One region of the Microbacterium sp. JZ70 genome, then DNA from elsewhere that is predicted to be linked to it. Evidence: predicted binding sites of a transcription regulator. Region 1 holds the regulator's gene; each other region holds the start of a gene.
What was found. Region 1 encodes HspR, which represses chaperone genes until heat shock. Its sites were predicted from a motif close to AAGTTGAGTCNNNNNGACTCAACTT; they were not measured.
Positions count from the first base shown of each region.

Region 2: the regulator HspR is predicted to act here: its motif matches at 1,088-1,112, upstream of M1D46_RS02550 (Hsp20/alpha crystallin family protein).
Region 3: the regulator HspR is predicted to act here: its motif matches at 1,767-1,791, upstream of M1D46_RS13690 (ATP-dependent Clp protease ATP-binding subunit).

Region 1 is NZ_CP096405.1:822,557-825,500, forward strand. It holds gene M1D46_RS03685 (nucleotide exchange factor GrpE) at 1-451, shown strand, start outside; gene M1D46_RS03690 (DnaJ C-terminal domain-containing protein) at 529-1,509, shown strand; gene M1D46_RS03695 (heat shock protein transcriptional repressor HspR) at 1,555-1,992, shown strand; gene M1D46_RS03700 (flavin reductase family protein) at 2,015-2,593, opposite strand; gene M1D46_RS03705 (methionine synthase) at 2,580-2,944, opposite strand, start outside.
Region 2 is NZ_CP096405.1:566,701-569,644, forward strand. It holds gene galK (galactokinase) at 1-534, shown strand, start outside; gene M1D46_RS02550 (Hsp20/alpha crystallin family protein) at 607-1,044, opposite strand; gene M1D46_RS02555 (DUF7059 domain-containing protein) at 1,226-2,749, shown strand; gene M1D46_RS02560 (CCA tRNA nucleotidyltransferase) at 2,913-2,944, shown strand, end outside.
Region 3 is NZ_CP096405.1:2,969,662-2,972,605, reverse strand. It holds gene M1D46_RS13710 (histidine kinase) at 1-196, shown strand, start outside; gene M1D46_RS13705 (EI24 domain-containing protein) at 172-927, opposite strand; gene M1D46_RS13700 (helix-turn-helix domain-containing protein) at 962-1,171, opposite strand; gene M1D46_RS13695 (DUF2975 domain-containing protein) at 1,172-1,657, opposite strand; gene M1D46_RS13690 (ATP-dependent Clp protease ATP-binding subunit) at 1,838-2,944, shown strand, end outside.

The DNA.
Region 1 (2,944 bases):
GACCGACGAGGCGGCGGAGGCGGAGAAGAGCGACTACGAGACGCAGCTCCTGCACGACCTCAAGCGCCTCCAGGCGGAGTACGCGAACTACCGTCGCCGCACCGAGGAGCAGCGCGAGATCGAGATCTCCCGCGCCAGGGGCGAGGCCGTGAAGGGCCTCCTCCCGGTGCTCGACGACCTCGACCGGGCCGAGAAGCACGGCGACCTCGCCGAGGGCAGCCCGTTCTCGGCCGTCGCGGCCAAGGTGCGCGGCGTCGCCGAGCGCCTGGGCGTCGTCGCGTTCGGCGCGACCGGCGAGACGTTCGACCCGCAGCGTCACGAGGCGATCTTCCAGCAGCCGGTCCCCGGCACGACCGAGAGCACGATCCTCGAGGTCGTCGAGGTCGGCTACCTGCTGGGCGACGTCGAGCTGCGCCCCGCCAAGGTCGTCGTCGCCGTCCCGGCGGAATGACTCCCGGTCGGCCCCGCTGCGGCGGGGCCGACCGCTTTCCGGATCACGCGTAGAGCATTCGCAAGAAGAAGGTGCAGATGGCCAGTCAGGACTGGTTCGACAAGGACTTCTACAAGATCCTCGGCGTCGACAAGAACGTGAGCGACGCGGATCTGAAGAAGACCTACCGCAAGCTCGCGCGCAGGTACCACCCCGACTCGAACCCGGGCGACGCGGCTGCGGAGTCGCGGTTCAAGGAGATCAGCGAGGCGTACTCGGTGCTCTCCGACCCCGAGCAGCGCAAGGAGTACGACGAGCTGCGCGCGATGGGCTCGGGTGCGCGGTTCACCGCACCCGGCGGCGCCGGCGGCGGGTTCGACGACGTCTTCAGCCGGTTCACGCAGCAGCGCACGGCGTCCCCCGGCGACTTCGACGACATCTTCTCGATGTTCTCCGGCGGGGGCGGAGGCTTCGGCTCCGGCCGCTTCGGGCAGTCGACGGGCGGGTACCGCGGCTTCGGCGGCCCCCAGCGCGGCGCCGACGTGCGTGCGCGCACGACGATCGACTTCACGACGGCCGCCAAGGGCGAGACCATCACGCTCCAGGGCGAGGACGGCAAGCCGTTCAAGGTCAAGATCCCCGCGGGCGTCGCGGATGGCCAGAAGATCCGCCTGCGCGGGCGCGGGCGTCCCTCGCCGGACGGAGGCGAGAGCGGCGACATCGTCGTCGAGGTCGCCGTCCGACCGCACCCCGTCTTCACGCGCGATGGCCTGAACGTCCGCGTGACCGTTCCGATCACGTTCACCGAGGCGGTGTTCGGCGCGACCATCGAGGTTCCGACGCTCGGTGGCGACCCCGTGAAGCTGCGTGTCGCCCCCGGCACGCCCTCCGGCCGCGTGCTCCGCGTCAAGGGACGCGGCATCGCGTCCAGCAAGGGCACGGGCGATCTCCTCGCCGAGGTGCAGGTGGCTGTGCCGTCGCATCTCGACGACGCCGCGCGCGAGGCGCTCCTCGCCTACCGCGAGGCCGAGCCGAAGGAGAACCCCCGCGCTGAGATGATGGCGAAGGCGAAGCAGTAGCCCGCTGCCGCCATCCGCCCCCGACACCTTCAGGAGGTGAGCACCATGCCGATCCCGGTCGACCCGGCCGACATCGACCCCGATGCGCCGATCTTCCCCATCGCGGCGGCTGCCGAGCTCGCCGCCATGCACCCGCAGACCCTGCGGCAGTACGACCGCATGGGCCTCGTCGTCCCCGGGCGCACGCGCGGCGGATCGCGGCGCTACTCGCTGCGCGACATCGAGCAGCTGCGCGAGGTCGCGCGGCTGTCGTCCGAGGGCGTGCGCCTCGCCGTCATCGAGCGCATCCTGCACATGGAGAACGAGGTGCAGGAGCTGCGCGGCCGTGTCCGCGAGCTCGAGCGCGAGCTGCGCGCCGAGCGCGAGCAGCGTCCGGGCGCGCGCGTGTTCGCGACGAGCGCGAACGGCGCGGTCGTGACGCTGCGTGCGGGCACCCGCGTGCGCCGGCAGACCGACGTCGTGCTCTGGCGTCCCACCGACTGACGCCCGCAGGCGCGCGCGGCCGTCAGGGCTCGATGCGCGAGTGCTCGCCGAGGCGGTGCCACGTGCGGTTGTGATAGACCAGCGCGTCGCCGGCGTCGCCCGGGTGGATGTCGCGCTCGATGTGTGACTGCAGTGCGTGGGCCGCGACGACCGTCGACGTGCCCGCATCCATCCGGTCGATGACCGCGCAGCGCACCCAGGCGCGCACGCCCTCGTACACGGGCTCGCCCGTGGCCAGGCGCGTCCACGGGTGCTCCTGGGCGAAGCGGTCGACACCGCTCGCGGCGCCGAGCTTCGCCACCTCCAGATCGTGAGCGTCGAGGAAGTGCACGACCACGGTCTCTGCGCGCGAGAGAACGTCCGACGCCGACGACAGCGCCGAGATCGAGAACACCAGGAGCGGGGGCTCGGCGCTCACCGACGCGACCGAGGTCGCCGTCAGGGCGACGGGCCCGTCGCCGGCATCCGCCGTGATGACGGTGACGCCCCCGGGGTGCCCCCGGAAGAGGGCCTTGAAGTCGTCGGGCGACAGCGACGGCGCGAAGCCGTGGCGCGGAGCCTCGGCGGGTGCGTCGGCGGACGACGCCTCAGACGCGCGCATCGGCCAGCTCCTCGCGCAGGATGGCCGCGCCCGCGCTGAGCGCGCTGAGCTTGCGCAGCGCGACCTCCCGGGGGAACGGCGCCATGCCGCAGTTCGTACTCGGCACGAGCTTGTCCGCGTCGACGTAGGCGAGCGCTCGGCGGAGGGTGTCGGCGACCTCCTCGGGGGTCTCGACCGTCTCATCCGCGACGTCGATCGCGCCGAGCATGACCTTCTTGCCGCGGACGAGCTCGACGAGCTCGAGCGGGACGCGGGAGTGGTGGCACTCGAGCGAGACGATGTCGACGGCCGACCGCTGCAGAAGCGGGAACGACTCCTCGTAGTGGCGCCACTGCGAGCCGAGCGTCGCCT
Region 2 (2,944 bases), 260 kb from region 1:
CTTGCCCTGCTGGTCATCGACACGCAGGTCACGCACGCGCACTCGACGGGCGGCTATCGCGAGCGCCGGGCCTCGTGCGAGAAGGGCGCGGCCGACATGGGCGTGCCCTCGCTGCGCGACCTGTCGGTCGACGACCTCGCGCGCGCCGCGGAGACGCTCGACGAGGTGACCTTCCGCCGGGTGCGGCACATCGTGACGGAGAACCAGCGTGTGCTGGACACCGTCGCCACGCTGCGCTCGGCCGGGCCGCGGGCCATCGGCGACCTCCTCGTCGCGTCGCACGCGTCGATGCGGGACGACTTCGAGATCTCGGTCCCCGAGCTCGACACCGCCGTCGAGGCCGCGCTCGCGGCGGGTGCGATCGGCGCGCGCATGACCGGCGGCGGCTTCGGCGGCGCGGCGATCGCGCTCGTGGACGCCGATCGGGTCGACGTCGTCGCCGAGGCGGCCCGTGCGGCCTTCGCGGAACGCGGCTTCCGGGCGCCGCACACCTTCACGGTGACGCCGTCGGAGGGCGCGCGTCGCGACGCATAGCCAGCGCAGAGGGAGAGGGGCAGATGCGATCGCATCTGCCCCTCTCCCTGTGCGCGCGGATGATCCGGGGGATCAGGAGGTGAGCTCGGGGGCCGTCAGCGTCTGGCTGCTGTCGCCCGAGCGCTGCACCTCGATCTTGCGCGGCTTCGCCTTCTCGCTGATAGGGATGAGCACGCTCATCACGCCGTTCTCGTAGGTCGCCGTGATGCGCTCGGTATCGATGCCCTGGCCGAGGTTCAGCTGACGCATGTACGCGCCCGTCGGCCGCTCGCGCGTGATCCACTTCACGCCCTCTTCGCTACGGCCCGTCCGCTGGGCGCGGATGGTCAGGAGCTGGCCGTCGACATCGATGTCGACGCTTCCGGGATCGATGCCGGGAAGGTCGGCGCTCAGCACGTAGTGGTCTCCATCGCGGTAGAGATCCATCGGCATGAGGCGGGGGCCCTGGCGGTCGAAGAGCTGCTCGGCCACCCGGTCGAACTCACGGAACGGATCGAAGAACATCGCCATCGTGATCGTCCTCCTCTGTTCGCTCGGCGCTGTTCGCAACATCACCTTGAGTCGCATCGACTCATGTTTCAAATTAGCACTCTCAGGGGGAGAGTGCTAAAAGTGCGCTGTGAGCTCCCTTCGAGCTCGCTCGGAGCGGCGCGGGGAAGCGGATGACACGAGCGCGCGGTTGAATGGTCGGGTGAGCCCGCACCCCGATTCCGCCCTGTGCCGCGACCTCGCCGCCGACCTCTCGGCCGCACGGTTCCGATCCGAGGCGCTGCGCGCGATGTGGGGAGTCGAGGCCGATGACGCGATCGGGCGCGGGCTCCGCGCCCCCGCCCTCCGGGCCATCCGCGAGCGCGACGACGCGCTCGCCGTCCTCGCGCGGCTGCTCATCTTCGGCGTCGGGCAGCCGCTCGCCGCGGTCGACGCCGCGCTCCCCCGGGTCGGCGCCAGCGGGCTCGTCGCACTCGGACTCGCCGCGGTCGACGCCGACGTGGTCGCGCCGCTCGCGGTCATCCGCCCCCAGTCCTTCCACGACGACCGCGGTCCGGGCGAGTGGCTGCTCGCGAGCGACCTCGACGAGATCGCCCTGGGCGGGGGCGCGCTCGCGGAGGATCACGTGCTCGGCGCGGGCGGAGCATCCCTCACGCTGGCCGGTCTGCAGCTTCCGACTCCCGTGCGGACGGTCCTCGACCTCGGCACGGGGTGCGGCATCCAGGCCCTGCGCGCCCGTCGCTTCGCCGACCGGGTCGTCGCGACGGACATCTCCCGGCGCGCCCTCCGCTTCGCGGAGCTGAACGCGGCGCTCGCGGGCGCGACGGGCATCGAGACGCGGGCCGGGTCGCTGTTCGACCCCGTCGCCGGCGAGGTGTTCGACCGCATCGTGTCGAATCCGCCGTTCGTCATCACGCCGCGGGTCACGGGCGTGCCCGAGTACGAGTACCGCGACGGAGGGCTCGTCGGCGACGCGCTCGTGCAGCAGGTCGTCGCGGGCGTCGGCCGCCACCTCGCTCCGGGCGGAACCGCGCAGTTCCTCGCGAACTGGGAGACGAAGGACGGCGTGCCCGGGCTCGACCGCATGCGCGCGTGGGTCGAGGCGTCCGACGTCGCTCTCGAGGCGTGGGTGATCGAGCGCGAGGAGCTCGACCCGATCGCCTACGCCGAGATGTGGATCCGCGACGGCGGCACGACCCCTGGCAGCCCCGAGCACGACCGACTCCTCGACGCCTGGCTCGACGACTTCTCGGAGCGAGGCGTCACGGCGATCGGCTTCGGCTACGTGCTGCTGAGGAGGGCGGATGGCGCGCCGCGGCTCGCGCGCTATGAGCGCCTCACGCAGGCGATCCCGTCTGAGGGCGCGCTCGGAACGCATCTCGCGGCGGTGCTCGCGGCACACGACCGCATCGCGCCCCTCGCCGACGCCCAGCTGCTCGCCCTGCACCTGCGGGCGGCGCCCGACGTCACCGAGTCCCGTCACCACCTCCCCGGCGCCGCGGACCCCAGCGTGATCGAGCTGCGTCAGGGCGGCGGCTTCGGGCGCTCCGTGCAGGCCGACCCGGCGCTCGCCGCGCTCGTCGGCGCGTGCGACGGGGAACTCGCCCTGGGGCAGATCGTCGCGGCGCTCGCGCAGCTGCTCGAGACGGACGAGGACGCGCTGCGTGCGGGGCTCCTGCCCGCCGTCCGCGAGCTCGTCCTCGACGGCTTCCTCGCCCCCGCCTGACCCCGCCCCCGGGCCGCGCCCCGGGGCCCGCCCCGGCCCCGGCCCCCGCCCCCGGGTCCGTGAGACTAGCGCCCGTCGTCGAGACCAGCGCACCGGGCGCAGGTCTCGACGACGAGCGCTAGTCTCGGGGGTCGCCCTGCGACCGCCCGGTACCCTGGAAGCCATGCTCAACATGGCCGCCGGTCTCGCGCGCCT
Region 3 (2,944 bases), 1.5 Mb from region 1:
CCTGTCCTGGGGACGATCCGGCGCGATCGTCGTGCAGCTGCTCATCATCGCGGTCGCGATCGGCGCCGCGACGGGGGAGTACGCGCACGTCGCCGTCGCGGTCGGCCTCGCGGTCCCGGCCGCGATCGTGCTCGCCGTCCTGCTCTTCGCCGCCCGCGATGCCGGGCGGGCTCAGCCCCGCGCGCTCGACGACTGAGCGGAGCGCCGCTCGAGGAGCGTGTGCGCGAGGAGCGTGCTGCCGGCGACGGCGGCCGGCATCGCGACGATCGCGCCCAGGGGCACGAGCAGGCACACGTGCGTCGCCATCCCGAATCCCGCGACCCGTGCGCGGGAGCCGCGCCGCAGGGCCCGTCGCTCCTGCGCCCCGATGCCTCGCGCAGACAGCGCACGGGCCGTGAGCTCGTCGGAGAGCACCCAGCCGGAGAGCGCGGCTCCGACGACGGCGGCGAGCGGTGCGCCGACCACCGGGACGAACCCGAGCGCGACGCTCGCGACGGCGATCGCGAGCCCGCGGGCGATGAGCGACGCGCTGTCTGCGACCGATCGCCAGAAGCCGTACGCGCTCTCGGGAACGGAGCCCGTGCGCGCGGCCTCGACCGAGCGCCAGACCCGGTCGTAGAAGGGCTCGCCCACGAGCAGGGTGAGGGCGGTGAACGTCGTCACCGCCAGCACGAGTCCACCCGCGAGCACGGCGGCGCCGATGAGCACGCGCACGAGGATGGTCCAGATCGCGGCCCAGTCCTCCGCCCAGGGGGTGAGGCCCTCGGCGATCGCGGGAAGGAGCGCTCCGAGGGTGATGAGCGCGGCTGCCATCGCCGCGCCGACGATCGCGGCGGGGATGAGCGCGGCCGCCATCACGCGCGGATCTCGCCGCCACCAGCCGAACCCCTCCAGCAGCGTGCGCACGCCCGCCCAGAACTCGCTCATGCGTCCATGAAAGCAAACGCCGTGCGCCGCGGGCTCACTCCTCGGGCTCCCAGCGGAGCAGATCGCCCGGCTGGCACTCGAGCGCCTCGCACAGCGCGTCGAGCGTGGCGAAGCGGACGGCCTTGGCGCGTCCGTTCTTGAGCACGGCGAGGTTGGTGGGGGTGATGCCGATCCGCTCGGCGAGCGCGCCGACGGACATCTTCCGGCGGGCGAGCATGACGTCGATGTCCACGATGATCGGCACTCAGATCACCTCGCCGAGCTCGTCCCGCAGGGCCTGCGCCTCGTGCTCGCGCGCGATCGCCTGCCGCAGCAGCGCCTTCATGACGACGACGAGCAGCGCCATCCCCCCGAGGACGAGCGACGCACCGCAGACGAGGCCGACGAGACCCGGGGCCGCGCTGCCCGGGGCGAGGAGGATCGCGAGCGCGAAGGCGAGCAGGGCGGCCGCGGCGATCGCCCCGATGATGACGTCGACGTAGCGGAAGGACGACTCCGAGAAGATCGAGCCGCGCCGGACCCTGGTGAGGAGCTGCCACACGCACACCCCGAAGACCTGCATCGTCGCGACGCCGAGCCCGAGGATGACGACGAAGGCGGCCCGCGATGCGGTCTCCACGCCCTCGAGGTCGACCCAGATCAGCGGGAGGAGGAACGCCTGCACGACGACCGAGCCCGCAAGGGCAAGGGCGATGACGACGCGCAGGATGAGGATCGTCGCTCTGCTCACGGTCGCTCCGTTCGTTGAATCACAGCGGAAATCTATCGATAGTCGTTCGATTATGCAAGTCGCTCGACAGATTCTCGCGGGCGGGAATAGCGCGCACGGGATCGCGTTGATCTTGATAGACTCCGACTCAAGTTCCATACTTGATAGGGAACGACGCAACTTTCAAGGAGATGCCGGGACATGCCCGAGAACAACTTCCCCCAGGATGGGCCGAGCTCGTTCGACGAGTTCCTCGCGCGCTATCTGCAGGGCGAGCGTGCTCGCGCGAGCCGCTCGATCGATCTCAGCCGCTTCCTCAGCTCGCGCACGCAGGAGCTCCTGCAGCGGGCGGGGCGCTACGCCCTCGGTCGCGGGCAGCTCGAGCTCGACGCGCTGCACGTCCTCCACGTGCTCGTCGGCGACCCGACCGTCGCCGACGCGATCTCGCGCGTCGGCGGAGACCCCGAGGCGATCGCACGGGAGGCCGAGGAGCGCCTTCCGCGCGAGGGTGCCTCGGCCCACGTCGACGCCGCCGCGGTGACGGCGGCCGTGCAGCGGGCGCTGTTCCACGCGTTCCAGGTCGCGCGCTCGTCTGGCTCGACCTATGTGGACCCCGAGCACCTCTTCTTCGCCCTCGTGCTCGCACAGGACACGCCCGCCGGGCAGATCCTCGCACGCTCGGGCGTGACCGCGGAGGCCCTCACCCAGGGCGCGCGCGAGAGCGTGGACCCGCAGGCCGCGCCCGAGCAGGGCGCAGGGCGGACCGCGGGCGGATCGATGCTCGAGAAGTACGGCACCGACCTCACGGCGCTCGCGCGGGACGGCGAGCTCGACCCCGTCATCGGCCGCGCCGACGAGATCGAGCAGACGATCGAGATCCTCTCGCGCCGGACGAAGAACAACCCCGTGCTCGTGGGCGAGGCCGGCGTCGGCAAGACCGCCGTCGTCGAGGGCCTCGCGTCCGCCATCGTCGCGGGAGCCGTTCCGGAGCAGCTGCGGAACCGCCGCGTCGTCGCACTCGACCTCCCCGCGATGCTCGCGGGCACGCGCTACCGCGGCGACTTCGAGGAGCGCCTGACGAAGACGATGGAGGAGGTCGCCGCGCAGAAGGGCGAGCTCATCCTCTTCATCGAGGAGATCCACACCCTCGTGGGCGCCGGCGGCGGGGGAGAGGGAGCCATGGACGCGGGCAACATCCTCAAGCCGCGTCTCGCTCGCGGAGACCTGCACCTCGTCGGCGCGACGACGCTCTCCGAGTACCGCAAGATCGAGAAGGACGCCGCGCTCGAGCGCCGCTTCCAGCCCGTG